Prochlorococcus marinus subsp. marinus str. CCMP1375: one gene and its partner. The protein of the gene in region 2 interacts with the protein of the main gene of each other region in a pairwise test. Links are inferred from orthologs where the notes say so. Each region holds a gene or a part of one and is shown on either strand. Other genes may lie near its edges.

What was found. The genes of interacting proteins can lie anywhere in the genome.
Region 1: the proteins of rlmN (region 2) and ftsZ interact in binary tests that used the Escherichia coli proteins (3 or more experiments, as listed by UniProt). The link is inferred for Prochlorococcus marinus subsp. marinus str. CCMP1375 from one-to-one orthologs.

The regions. Positions count from the first base shown.
Region 1 is NC_005042.1:1,285,339-1,290,404, forward strand. The notes cover bases 546-3,474. They hold ftsZ (cell division protein FtsZ), read left to right. Parts: upstream 546-1,416; coding sequence 1,417-2,532; downstream 2,533-3,474. Other genes in these bases: PRO_RS06810 (cell division protein FtsQ/DivIB), read left to right, coding at 546-1,258; panB (3-methyl-2-oxobutanoate hydroxymethyltransferase), read left to right, coding at 2,690-3,460; hemW (radical SAM family heme chaperone HemW), read right to left, coding at 3,429-3,474. In the rest of the region: PRO_RS06800 (D-alanine--D-alanine ligase family protein), read left to right, coding at 1-18; PRO_RS06805 (hypothetical protein), read left to right, coding at 72-482; more of PRO_RS06810, read left to right, coding at 440-545; more of hemW, read right to left, coding at 3,475-4,679; PRO_RS06835 (PIN/TRAM domain-containing protein), read left to right, coding at 4,788-5,066. UniProt on the Escherichia coli protein: Essential cell division protein that forms a contractile ring structure (Z ring) at the future cell division site. The regulation of the ring assembly controls the timing and the location of cell division.
Region 2 is NC_005042.1:1,486,136-1,492,277, reverse strand. What follows is about bases 1,641-4,485. They hold rlmN (23S rRNA (adenine(2503)-C(2))-methyltransferase RlmN), read left to right. Parts: upstream 1,641-2,462; coding sequence 2,463-3,509; downstream 3,510-4,485. Other genes in these bases: PRO_RS08005 (sodium:solute symporter family protein), read left to right, coding at 3,560-4,485; PRO_RS08015 (high light inducible protein), read left to right, coding at 2,299-2,451; PRO_RS08020 (DNA-directed RNA polymerase subunit beta'), read left to right, coding at 1,641-2,255. In the rest of the region: more of PRO_RS08020, read left to right, coding at 1-1,640; more of PRO_RS08005, read left to right, coding at 4,486-5,323; PRO_RS08000 (HEAT repeat domain-containing protein), read left to right, coding at 5,536-6,142.

The DNA of each region.
Region 1 (5,066 bases), 200 kb from region 2 along the record:
TTGATAGAAAGCGCTTAAGAATAAAAGAGTTCCATTTGCATGGTGATTAAAACCACTGTTGCCAAAACAACATGATGCATGGTTTGCTTTGGTTCCCTTTACTCTTAGTTTTTGTGCTTTTAACCGCACTTGGATGGCTTGAGAGACGAAGGCAAAATCTTTATCGTTTTTGGGCAGAAGGCTCCGAACTAGCCAAACTTGACGGGTCAGGAGCCGCGCGTCTTAAGGATGGGATTATTACATGGAGCAGTTTCGAGGCAGGTAGCTTCAAAGAAAAAGATACTTTTGAAGTTAAGCGCTTAGAACTAGTTGAATTAATGGCTTTGAGCTCTGGAGAAGCACCTCTTACAAATGAGTCGCAAGGTCAATGTCGCCTTCGATTAATTGGATGTGGGAAAGAAATAGATGTTCCTTTTGCAGATGCTGAACGTGCTCGGCAATGGATGGATCAATTAATGGGGAAGGCTCGTTGCGACCTATGACATGGTCTTCAAAGCCATTTAGGAGGCCAAAGAATTCTGGAAATTTAAAAATCAAGCAAATCTGGGGAATCATCTGTTTTTTCTCAATTACAACCTTCTTAGGGGGGCTACTTGTAACGAAAGGGAGAGAACCCATTAATAGCAATCAAATCCATATCAAGGGTGCTGCAAATACTCCCAATAGAGAAATAGTTAAGGCTATGGGTATTAATTTGCCAACATCCCTTTTAGAAATAAATCCAAAACAACTAGAAAACAATCTTCAAAAGAATTTACCGATAAAAGCTGTTGCAATTAGTCGAAGGATTGCTCCACTAGGAATTGACGTACAAATTTTAGAAAGAGAGCCCATAGCTTTTGCTCTAAGGAAACAAGGCAATAATCAAGAAAAAGGAATGGTTGATAAAGAAGGTTATTGGATACCCATTATTAATGGCACTAATGAATCTTCAAACACATCAAAAGGTCTCATTATTGATGGCTGGGACCCTAGCAAAAAAGATCTGATTAAATTTCTCTTGAGAAATCAGACTAGTCTTGGCAGCCCTCTTAAAAGAGTTATTTTCAATCCAAATGGAAATATAAGCCTCCAAACAGAGTTTTTTAAATTTGTTCATCTAGGGAACAAATCAAACTTGTTAGACCAGCAATTGAAAGCAATTGCTCAATTGTCTAAGTCACTCCCAAATAAATTAACTGACACGTCCGAAATTATTCTCAACTTAAAAAATCCCTCAAAACCAAAATTGTTTTTACCAAATGAAAAAAATAATTAGAAAAAACACCTCTTCAAAGCCATGAAAATCTGGAGAAAAGTCAGTGAACTCTGATTTATCTCCTTAAAGAAAGACGAGACTTTCTTGAAAAACCCAACAGATCTCCAAAGCCAGTCATAATGCACCAAAAATCATTCATCTAAATCCCGAGTATGGTGATGGCTATGGGAAACAATTCAAACTCGTCCATTAGATCAGAGAGCATTCAACCAAGCCAGAATGCCCGCATTGAAGTAATTGGCGTAGGTGGTGGTGGCAGCAATGCTGTAAATCGAATGATTCTTAGTGATCTTCAAGGGGTCTCATACAGAGTTCTCAATACTGATGCACAAGCTTTGTTGCAATCTTCGGCTGAGAATAGAGTTCAACTTGGTCAAACATTAACTCGAGGCCTAGGAGCTGGAGGGAACCCAAGTATTGGAGAGAAAGCTGCAGAAGAATCTAGAGCAGAGCTTCAACAAGCTTTAGAAGGTGCCGATTTGGTATTTATTGCCGCTGGCATGGGTGGAGGAACAGGCACTGGAGCAGCACCAGTAGTTGCAGAAGTAGCCAAACAAAGCGGAGCCCTTACTGTCGCAATAGTTACTAAACCATTTAGTTTTGAAGGTCGCCGCAGAATGCGTCAAGCAGATGAAGGTATCGCCAAGCTCACAGAAAGTGTTGACACTTTAATTGTCATCCCTAACGATCGCCTTAAAGATGCAATTGCAGGAGCGCCCCTTCAAGAAGCATTTAAAAATGCAGATGATGTTTTACGAATGGGAGTGAAAGGCATAACCGACATAATCACTTTGCCTGGTCTTGTAAATGTGGACTTTGCGGACGTTCGCTCTGTAATGACTGAAGCTGGAACATCATTACTTGGAATAGGCATTGGATCTGGTCGTTCTAGAGCCGCCGAAGCCGCTCAAGCAGCAATAAACAGTCCTTTATTAGAAGCTGGTCGTATAGATGGAGCAAAAGGCTGCGTAGTAAATATTACAGGCGGGAAAGACATGACATTAGAAGACATGACCTCTGCTTCAGAGGTTATTTACGATGTTGTAGACCCAGAAGCAAATATTATTGTTGGCGCAGTTATTGATGAAGCTCTTGAAGGGGAAGTTCAAGTAACTGTAATTGCAACTGGTTTTGATGGGAATCAGCCTTACACCAAGCAAAAAGCAGGTGCTAAATTATCTCCTCAATCTCTATATCGACAAACACCAAACAAAGAGCCTGGAGCAAGTATCCCTGAATTCCTAAGACTTAGACAACTTAGGCGTGATCAGTAAAATCAAGGCTTTAATTTAGGTGACCCGGAATCCACGCCAGATTCAAGCATCCCTTGTGGCTGCTACCTTCCGGTCCTGACCAGATTTAGGCGTCGAAGCCGCATGGGCCCGAGTCTCCTAAAGTTTAGCAATCCAAATCTCTTAGCAAACAAGCTAAATGCTTCCTAAGGAATTAGTTCGATTTAAAGAACTTGGAAATCAAATCACAATCCTCACTGCTTGGGACAGCCTTTCTTCGGCAATTGTTGAAGCTGCAGGAGCAGATGTTGTTCTTGTAGGGGACTCACTAGCAATGTTCATTCATGGGCATACCACAACATTGCCTGTAACTCTTGAACAAATGCTCCATCACACTCAAGCTGTTGGGAGAGGTTTTTTAAGTCCAAAAAATAAGCAACCTCTAGTAGTTTGTGATCTTCCATTTCTGAGTTATCAATGTGGAGAAGATAAAGCCGTAGCGGCAGCTGGAACCTTACTGAAAAACTCTTGTGCTGCAGCTGTAAAAATCGAAGGAGCTGAACCTGAAGTCATTTCAGTTATTGAAAGGCTTATTCGAATGGGCATACCTGTAATGGGGCACCTTGGCTTAACCCCACAATCAGTTAATAATCTTGGGTATCATCGACAAGCTGAAGACGCATTGGGGCAAGAAAAGTTAGTCACTCAGGCTCTAAAAATTGAACAGGTTGGCTGCTTTTCAGTAGTCTTAGAACATGTCCCTTCAAAAGTTGCCAGTAAAGTAACTCAAATGCTCAAAATCCCTGTAATAGGAATTGGTGCAGGAGAGGAATGTGATGGTCAAGTAAGAGTAACCGCAGATTTACTAGGCCTTACAGACAAACAGCCTCCATTTGCAAAACCCCTTATAGATGGAAGGTCCTTATTTATAGAATCACTTACAAGTTGGGTTGATCAATTGAGGAATTAAGTAAAGACTCATACCACAACAACATATCAACAAGAATCTGATTACTAAGATCCATTCCATGAGGATCAGTTAAATAAAATCTATATCCTCTTTGTTTAATTAATCCCTCCTTAAGAGAGTTTGCCCAATAATTTTTTAAATTATTCAAATTAATCTCAAGCTGACTCTCATCCCAATTAAAACTACTAACAAGTTCTTTGAAATCTATTCCCTCTCTTCTACGGAGTCCAAAGATTAAAAGCTCATCTAGAGGAATTAATTGGCCTTCATTATTTAAAGTCAAAGATTTATCCAATCCATCATTCTCTTGAACCTCTAACCATTTTTTATATTTTTCTCGAGTCCTAGGCCTAGAGGACCTCACTCCCCATGGACAACTGGTAGCACCTTGTCCAAAACCCCACCATCCAGAGCCACTCCAATAAACACGATTATGGCGAGAAGCGTGCCCAGGTAGTGCATAATTAGAAATTTCATATCGAGAAAAACCTGCTTGTTTTAATTTGTCACTAGTCATCTTTGACATATCAGATGCATCATCTTCATTAGGCAAAGACAATTCCCCCCTATTTTGTCTCCATTCAAAAACAGTACCTTTCTCAATGGAAAGATCATATATCGACATATGTGGAGGTGAAATATCTAAAGCCTTCAAAAGTTGCTTTTCCCAAGAACATAAATCCTGTCCAGGTAGATTTTGAATTAAATCAAGACTCCAACTAAATAGTTTTCTTTCGTTAAAGGCTTGATTAATCCAACCACAAGCATCTAGCAAATCATTGGCAGTATGACGTCTTCCTAATTGAGCAAGAACTTTGTCATCAAAACTTTGTGCTCCTAAGCTTAATCGATTTACTCCTGCATCTAAAAAGCCTTCCAATGAAAAAGTATCAAAACTTGCAGGATCTACTTCAAAAGAAATCTCAGCACCATTTTGAAACCCAAAATGTAATCGCAAATGATCTAATAAATTTGCTACTTGGTCAGCACTTAAAATAGAAGGTGTTCCTCCACCTATATAAACAGTTGATAATGAGGCAACTTTAGGAGCTAAAGAAATCTCCCTATGTAAAAGATTCAAATATGATTTGACAGAAGAGCTACCTGGTCCATTCTCAGTTCCAGCTCTATCTCCCAAAGGGACAACTGGGAAATCACAATAGAAGCAGCGTCTATGACAAAAAGGTATATGTAAATAAGCACTTCTAGGATAATTCACAGGTTGACTTATAAATCAATACACAAAGCTATGCATATTCCTTTAAACCAATAGATTACATAAGAACAATGCTACATAAATCAAAAAAGAGGTCCCAAACTTAATGCCATGGTGGAGATACTCGTACTGATTTTATTTTTTATTACTGGTGTAGCTAGTGGTTGGCTTGGCTTTGACGCGTTTTCTCCACTAATTTTAAAAAAGTTCTCGACTTTAAGTGAAGCAAAAGAAGTTTCATCTGCAGCCAGTGGCCTTTTGGCCTTGCTAATAGGAATTATTTTTCAACAACTCAGGAAACAGTTCACTCGGCAAAATAAAACTACCCCTACAGATCTTTTAGTAAGTAGAGCTATAGGTTTAATACTTGGATTAATTATAGCTAATTTA
Region 2 (6,142 bases):
TTAGAACAAAGACAGGTGGTTTGGTTAAATATGCACCTGGTCTTGCCATCAAAAAAGCGCGATCAGCAAAAAATGGATTTGAAGTAAGCAATGGAGGTTCTTTGTTATGGATTCCTCAGGAAACCCATGAAATTAATAAGGATATTTCTTTGTTAATGATTCAAGATCGTCAATGGATTGAAGCTGGGACAGAAGTTGTCAAGGATATTTTCAGTCAAACAGCTGGGATCGTAACAGTCACACAAAAGAATGACATCCTTAGAGAAATTATTGTAAGGAGTGGAGAATTTCATCTCTGTACTGATTCAAATATCTTGGAACGTTTTGATAATGAAGGACAAATTGTTAATCCTGGCGAGACGATAGCAAAGGGAATAAAGCCAGAAGCAATGGTCTTTGTTCAGACTATTGAAACGACTGAGGGTAAAGGTGTTTTATTAAGACCAGTTGAAGAATATACAATTCCAGATAAAGCTCAATTGCCAGAACTTTCTCATGTCACCCAACAACAAGGGCCATCTTTAGGCTTGAAGGCTACGCAAAGGCTTGGATATAAAGATGGCGAATTGATTAAGTCTGTAGAGGGAGTCGAGTTGCTTAAAACACAATTAATCTTAGAGACATTTGATACAACACCTCAAATGACTGTAGATGTTGAAGTAACAGAAGATCAATCAACTAAGACAATTCAAAGATTAAGGCTAGTTATTTTAGAAAGCATTCTTGTTAGACGTGACACAATTTCCGACTCAAGTCATGGTTCGACTCATACAGAGTTGCAAGTCAAAGATCAGCAGATTGTAAAAGCTGGAGATATTGTTGCAACAACGCAGATCCTATGTAAGGAAAAAGGAATTGTTCAATTACCTGAGATGAAAGAAGATGAACCTATTAGAAGACTTATTGTAGAGCGTCAAGAAGATACAGTAACTCTAACTGCTGCTTCTAAGCCTGTTGTCAAAATAGGGCAAAGGGTTATTGATGGCGATTTGTTGTCTAATGAAGAGCCTATAAATTGTTGTGGAGAGATTGAAGCCATCAAAGAAAATAAAGTAACCCTCAGATTAGGCCGTCCTTATATGGTCTCGCCAGACTCAGTTCTGCATGTCAAGAATGGTGATTTAGTACAGAGAGGAGATGGTTTGGCACTTTTGGTGTTCGAGAGACAAAAAACCGGTGACATTGTACAGGGTCTTCCAAGAATTGAGGAGTTGCTAGAAGCTAGAAGGCCTAGGGACTCGGCGATACTATGTAAAAGAAGAGGAATTGTAGAGATAAATCAAGGAGATGATGATGATTCGGTAGTAGTAAAAGTGATTGAAAGCGATGACCTGATTGAGGAATACCCAATTCTCCTTGGAAAGAATGTTATGATTAGTGATGGCCAGGAAGTGAAGGCAGGAGAATTGTTGACAGATGGCCCTGTTAATCCTCATGAATTATTAGAGTGTTTCTTTGGGGATCTTCGTGATCGAAAGCCACTTATGGAGGCGGCTCAAGAGGCAATAGCCAAACTTCAACACCGCTTAGTAACTGAAGTGCAGAATGTTTATAAATCTCAGGGTGTAGCAATTGATGACAAACATATTGAGGTAATTGTTAGGCAAATGACTAGTAAAGTTCGTATTGAAGATGCTGGTGATACGACTCTTTTGCCTGGTGAGTTGATAGAAATTCGACAAGTAGAAGATACAAATCAAGCTATTTCAATTACAGGAGGAGCGCCTGCTGAATTCACGCCTGTTTTATTGGGTATTACAAAAGCTTCTTTGAATACAGATAGCTTTATCTCTGCAGCGTCATTCCAAGAAACAACTAGAGTTCTTACGGAAGCTGCAATTGAAGGCAAATCTGATTGGTTGAGAGGGCTTAAAGAGAATGTCATTATTGGCCGTTTGATTCCAGCTGGTACGGGATTTAGCGGTTTTGTAGAAGAATTGCGTGCCGAGGCAGGACCTCACCCAGATATTTTGGCAGAAGATCCTGCAGGATATCGTCGCATTCAAAACCTTCGCCCTGATTACACGGTCGAGATGCCTTCTTCACCAGCGGCAGCAAATCTAACTTCTGTATTGGATGATCCGAGTGACGCTGATTTAGAGGCAACTCGGAATCGACATGGCATTGACCCCTCTACCAGTAATTTTGCAGCATTTGCTCGTCCAAGTGGAGATGATAATTTCCAAGAGGATCAGTCGCCAGACCCTGCAGCTTTAGAAGGTCTGCAAGAAGAGGGATTGCTCTCAGACGAGTAATACTTCTCCATTTCAAAAGCTTTTAAGTTATTTACTACCTTCAATGATCGACCCGAAAATTATTCCAGAGCGTAAATTGCCTAGCTATGGTTTTCACAACCATACTGAAAATCTAAATGGACGCTGGGCAATGATTGGATTTATTGCTTTAGTAATTGTGGAGTTCAAATTAGGCCATGGAATTCTTATTAGGTAGTTTTTGACATATTGGAAAGTCATAAGATTCAGTTACTTGGTCTAGATCTTAGTCAGCTCGAAAGGTTGGCTTTAGATCATGGTGAGTCTTTGTATAGAGGACGGCAATTACATCAATGGCTATATCAAAAGGGAGTAGATAATCTTGATGATATAACTGTTTTGCCCAAGGCTTGGCGAAATTCTTTAATTCAAAAAGGTATATCGGTTGGAGGACTTGTAGAAGTAAATAGATTTATAGCTGGTGATAGAACTATTAAATTATTATTATCTACAGGCGATGGTGAGATTATTGAGACAGTGGGGATTCCTTCAGGGAATCGATTGACGATTTGTGTCTCTAGCCAGATTGGCTGCCCAATGGGATGTCAATTCTGTGCAACTGGTAAAGATGGCCTTAAGCGATCATTGAAAGTCAATGAAATTGTAGCGCAAGTTTTTGCGGTAAAAAAAGCCTTTAATAGAAGCCCTTCCAATGTTGTGTTCATGGGAATGGGTGAGCCACTTTTGAATATTGAAGAAGTACTATCATCTATTTGTTGTTTAAATAAAGATTTAGGTATTGGACAACGTCGAATAACTGTTAGCACTGTGGGGGTAAAGAATACTTTGCCTCAACTTGCAGAGCTTGCGCTTCAATTCCTAGGGAGTGTTCAATTTACACTTGCATTAAGTTTGCATGCCCCAAATCAAAAATTACGTGAGTCATTGATTCCTTCAGCACAAAATTATCCTATAAAACTTTTATTAGAAGACTGTCGTCACTATTTAGATCTAACAGGTCGGAGAGTCAGCTTTGAATATATTCTCTTAGGTCATTTGAATGATCATATTGAACATGCGGAAGAGTTAGCTGATCTTGTTGGAGGATTTCAGAGCCATGTCAATTTAATTGCCTATAACCCCATAGATGGTGAGTCTTTTCAACGTCCTAGCAATCAACGTGTCAATATATTTATTAAGACATTACAAAAAAGAGGAATCGTAGTTAGCTTGCGTGCAAGTCGAGGTTTAGATAAGAATGCTGCATGTGGACAACTTAGAAGTATGAATATGTAAAATCGTCAGAAAACGTTTAAATAGAACTATCAACAAAAATCAAACACTTCATGGCATTAATAGACTGGATGGTTTTGAGCTTTTATTTGATGCTTTCACTTTTCTTAGGTCTTGTTCTATCTCGTAGAAATAATAGTGAAGATGATTACTTTATTGCTGGCCGCAAATTAACAGGATGGCTTGCTGGAGCTTCAATGGCTGCAACAACTTTTTCAATCGATACACCTCTATATGTTGCTGGTTTAGTTGGGACTAGAGGGCTTGCTGGAAATTGGGAGTGGTGGAGTTTTGGATTGGCTCATGTTGCTATGACAGTTGTTTTTGCACCTATGTGGAGACGTAGCGGTGTTTTGACTGATGCTGCTTTTACTGAATTGCGTTATGGGGGGTCTGCTGCTGCTTGGTTAAGAGGAATTAAGGCTTTTTTGCTTTCTGTCCCTATTAATTGTATTGGTATTGGATATGCTTTTCTAGCAATGAGAAAGGTTGCAGAAGCTCTTGGAATGGTCGATGGACATCGTGTAATTGGATCTGTGACTGATACATTCTTGCTTCTTTTGATTGTCGCTTTCTTCATGCTTGTATATACAGCAGTAGGTGGATTATGGGCAGTTGTTGTAAACGATTTTGTTCAGTTGCTATTGGCACTGGTAGGTGCTTTTGTTCTTGCTTTTACGGTCATCAATGCTTCAGGTGGAATGTCTCAAATGATTGCTGGATTAGAAGCATTAGACAGACCGGAACTGTTGTCGATTTTCCCATGGACATGGACTCAAGATGGATTTCAATGGATTGGTAAAGCTGGTATAAGTGCTGCTACTTTTATTGCATTTTTATCTCTTCAGTGGTGGAGTTTCAGAAGGAGTGATGGTGGGGGGGAATTTATTCAGCGCTTGCTAGCAACAAAAGATGAGCAGCAGGCGACATTGGCAGGATGGGTATTCCTGTGTGTTAATTACCTTTTGCGTAGTTGGTTGTGGATTGTTGTTGGACTTTCAGCATTGGTTTTGTTACCTTCCCAGCAAGATTGGGAGCTTAGTTATCCAACCCTTGCAATTGAATATCTACCACCAGTTGTATTAGGGATCGTTATAGTCTCTCTGGTCGCGGCATTCATGAGCACAGTAAGTACCTCTTTGAATTGGGGAGCTAGTTACTTAACTCATGACCTGTATAAAAGATTCATAAGACCTGAGGCAAGTCAGAAAGAATTGATTCTCATGGGTCAAATTACATGTTTATTACTTTTAGTTGTGGGAATTATTACTGCATTGATTAGTGACAGCATTGGATCAATATTTCGCCTTGTTATAGCGATAGGGACTGGTCCAGGTGTTGTACTCGTTTTGCGATGGTTTTGGTGGAGAATTAATGCAATATCAGAGTTAGCGGCTATGATTTGTGGTTTTTTTATTGGCTTTACAACATCAGTAGTTCCAATTTTCCGGATTGAAGATTATGGAATTAAACTCATGGTAACAACAATTCTTACTGCAATAGTCTGGTTGATTGCTTTAGCATTAACGCCACCGGAGTCTGATGAAGTGTTGGAAAAATTTGTTCGTCTTGTAAGGCCTCCAGGCCCAGGGTGGGCACGTTTGAGAAAACGTTTTGAGATTGTCCCTGTGGATTCTTTGAAGGAATTGATTTTTCGTTTTTTACTTAGTGTGGGCTTGCTTTTTGGAATGCTTTTTGCAAGTGGAGCTTTTTTATTTCATCAGGAAAGAGGTGGTTGGATAAGCTTGGTGATAGCAGTTTTTTGTCTTTTTACAATGAAAAGGAAATCTTTAAGTAGCGTTTTTTCATTGCGTTAAGGTTTAATTTTTGAGAATTTGAAGCAAAATGATTCCAACAGGTTCTTCCTCTTGAGCTTCCTAAGAACAACAATTTTGCCTTTAATTATAGTGACTCTCTTTGGTCTCGCGTTATTGGCAGTTACTGCTCGTATTTGGCTCCCAGGGGATATGTTGGCGCCTGCGCCCCTTTGATAAATCAGAAATTACTTACTCTGGTTAATATCTTTAGTATGAAAGAAGATCGCCTCAATTCAGCAGATGAAGGACTAAGAAGTCTTGCGATAGATCCGGATATTCTTGCAAAGGAGTTGGCGGCAGAAGTTCAAGGGGATCCATTAGATGAAATCGATATTGAAGCATTTGATTCAGATGAAACTAAAGTTTCAAATGAATGTCAATTGGGATTAAATTGGCTGCAACAAGGCCATGAAGAGCGATTACAAGGTTTGAGAGTGTTTTGTGAGCATAGAGATCCCAGATCTATAGATTTATTAATTCCTTTGTTGGCTGAGCCTTGCCCTGTAGAGAGAATGAGTGCTGTTTATGCATTGGGAAGGAACCCTTCGCCTCTTGCAGTAGATACGTTGCTTCAGTTGCTAGAAAATGATAGTAATGCTTATGTGCGCAAGGCTGCTGCATGGAGTTTAGGCAATTATTCAAACTCCCCAGTAATGGAACCATTGCTTAGATCGTTACATACTGATGTTGCGGCGGTAAGATTATGGGCTGCGAGTTCTCTTGCAGAAGTAGGCTCCAGCTCTATTGAGAAAGCTAAAAAAGTAGTATTAGAATTGCTTCTTAGTTTGAGAATTGATCAAGAACCTTTAGTTCGGAGTA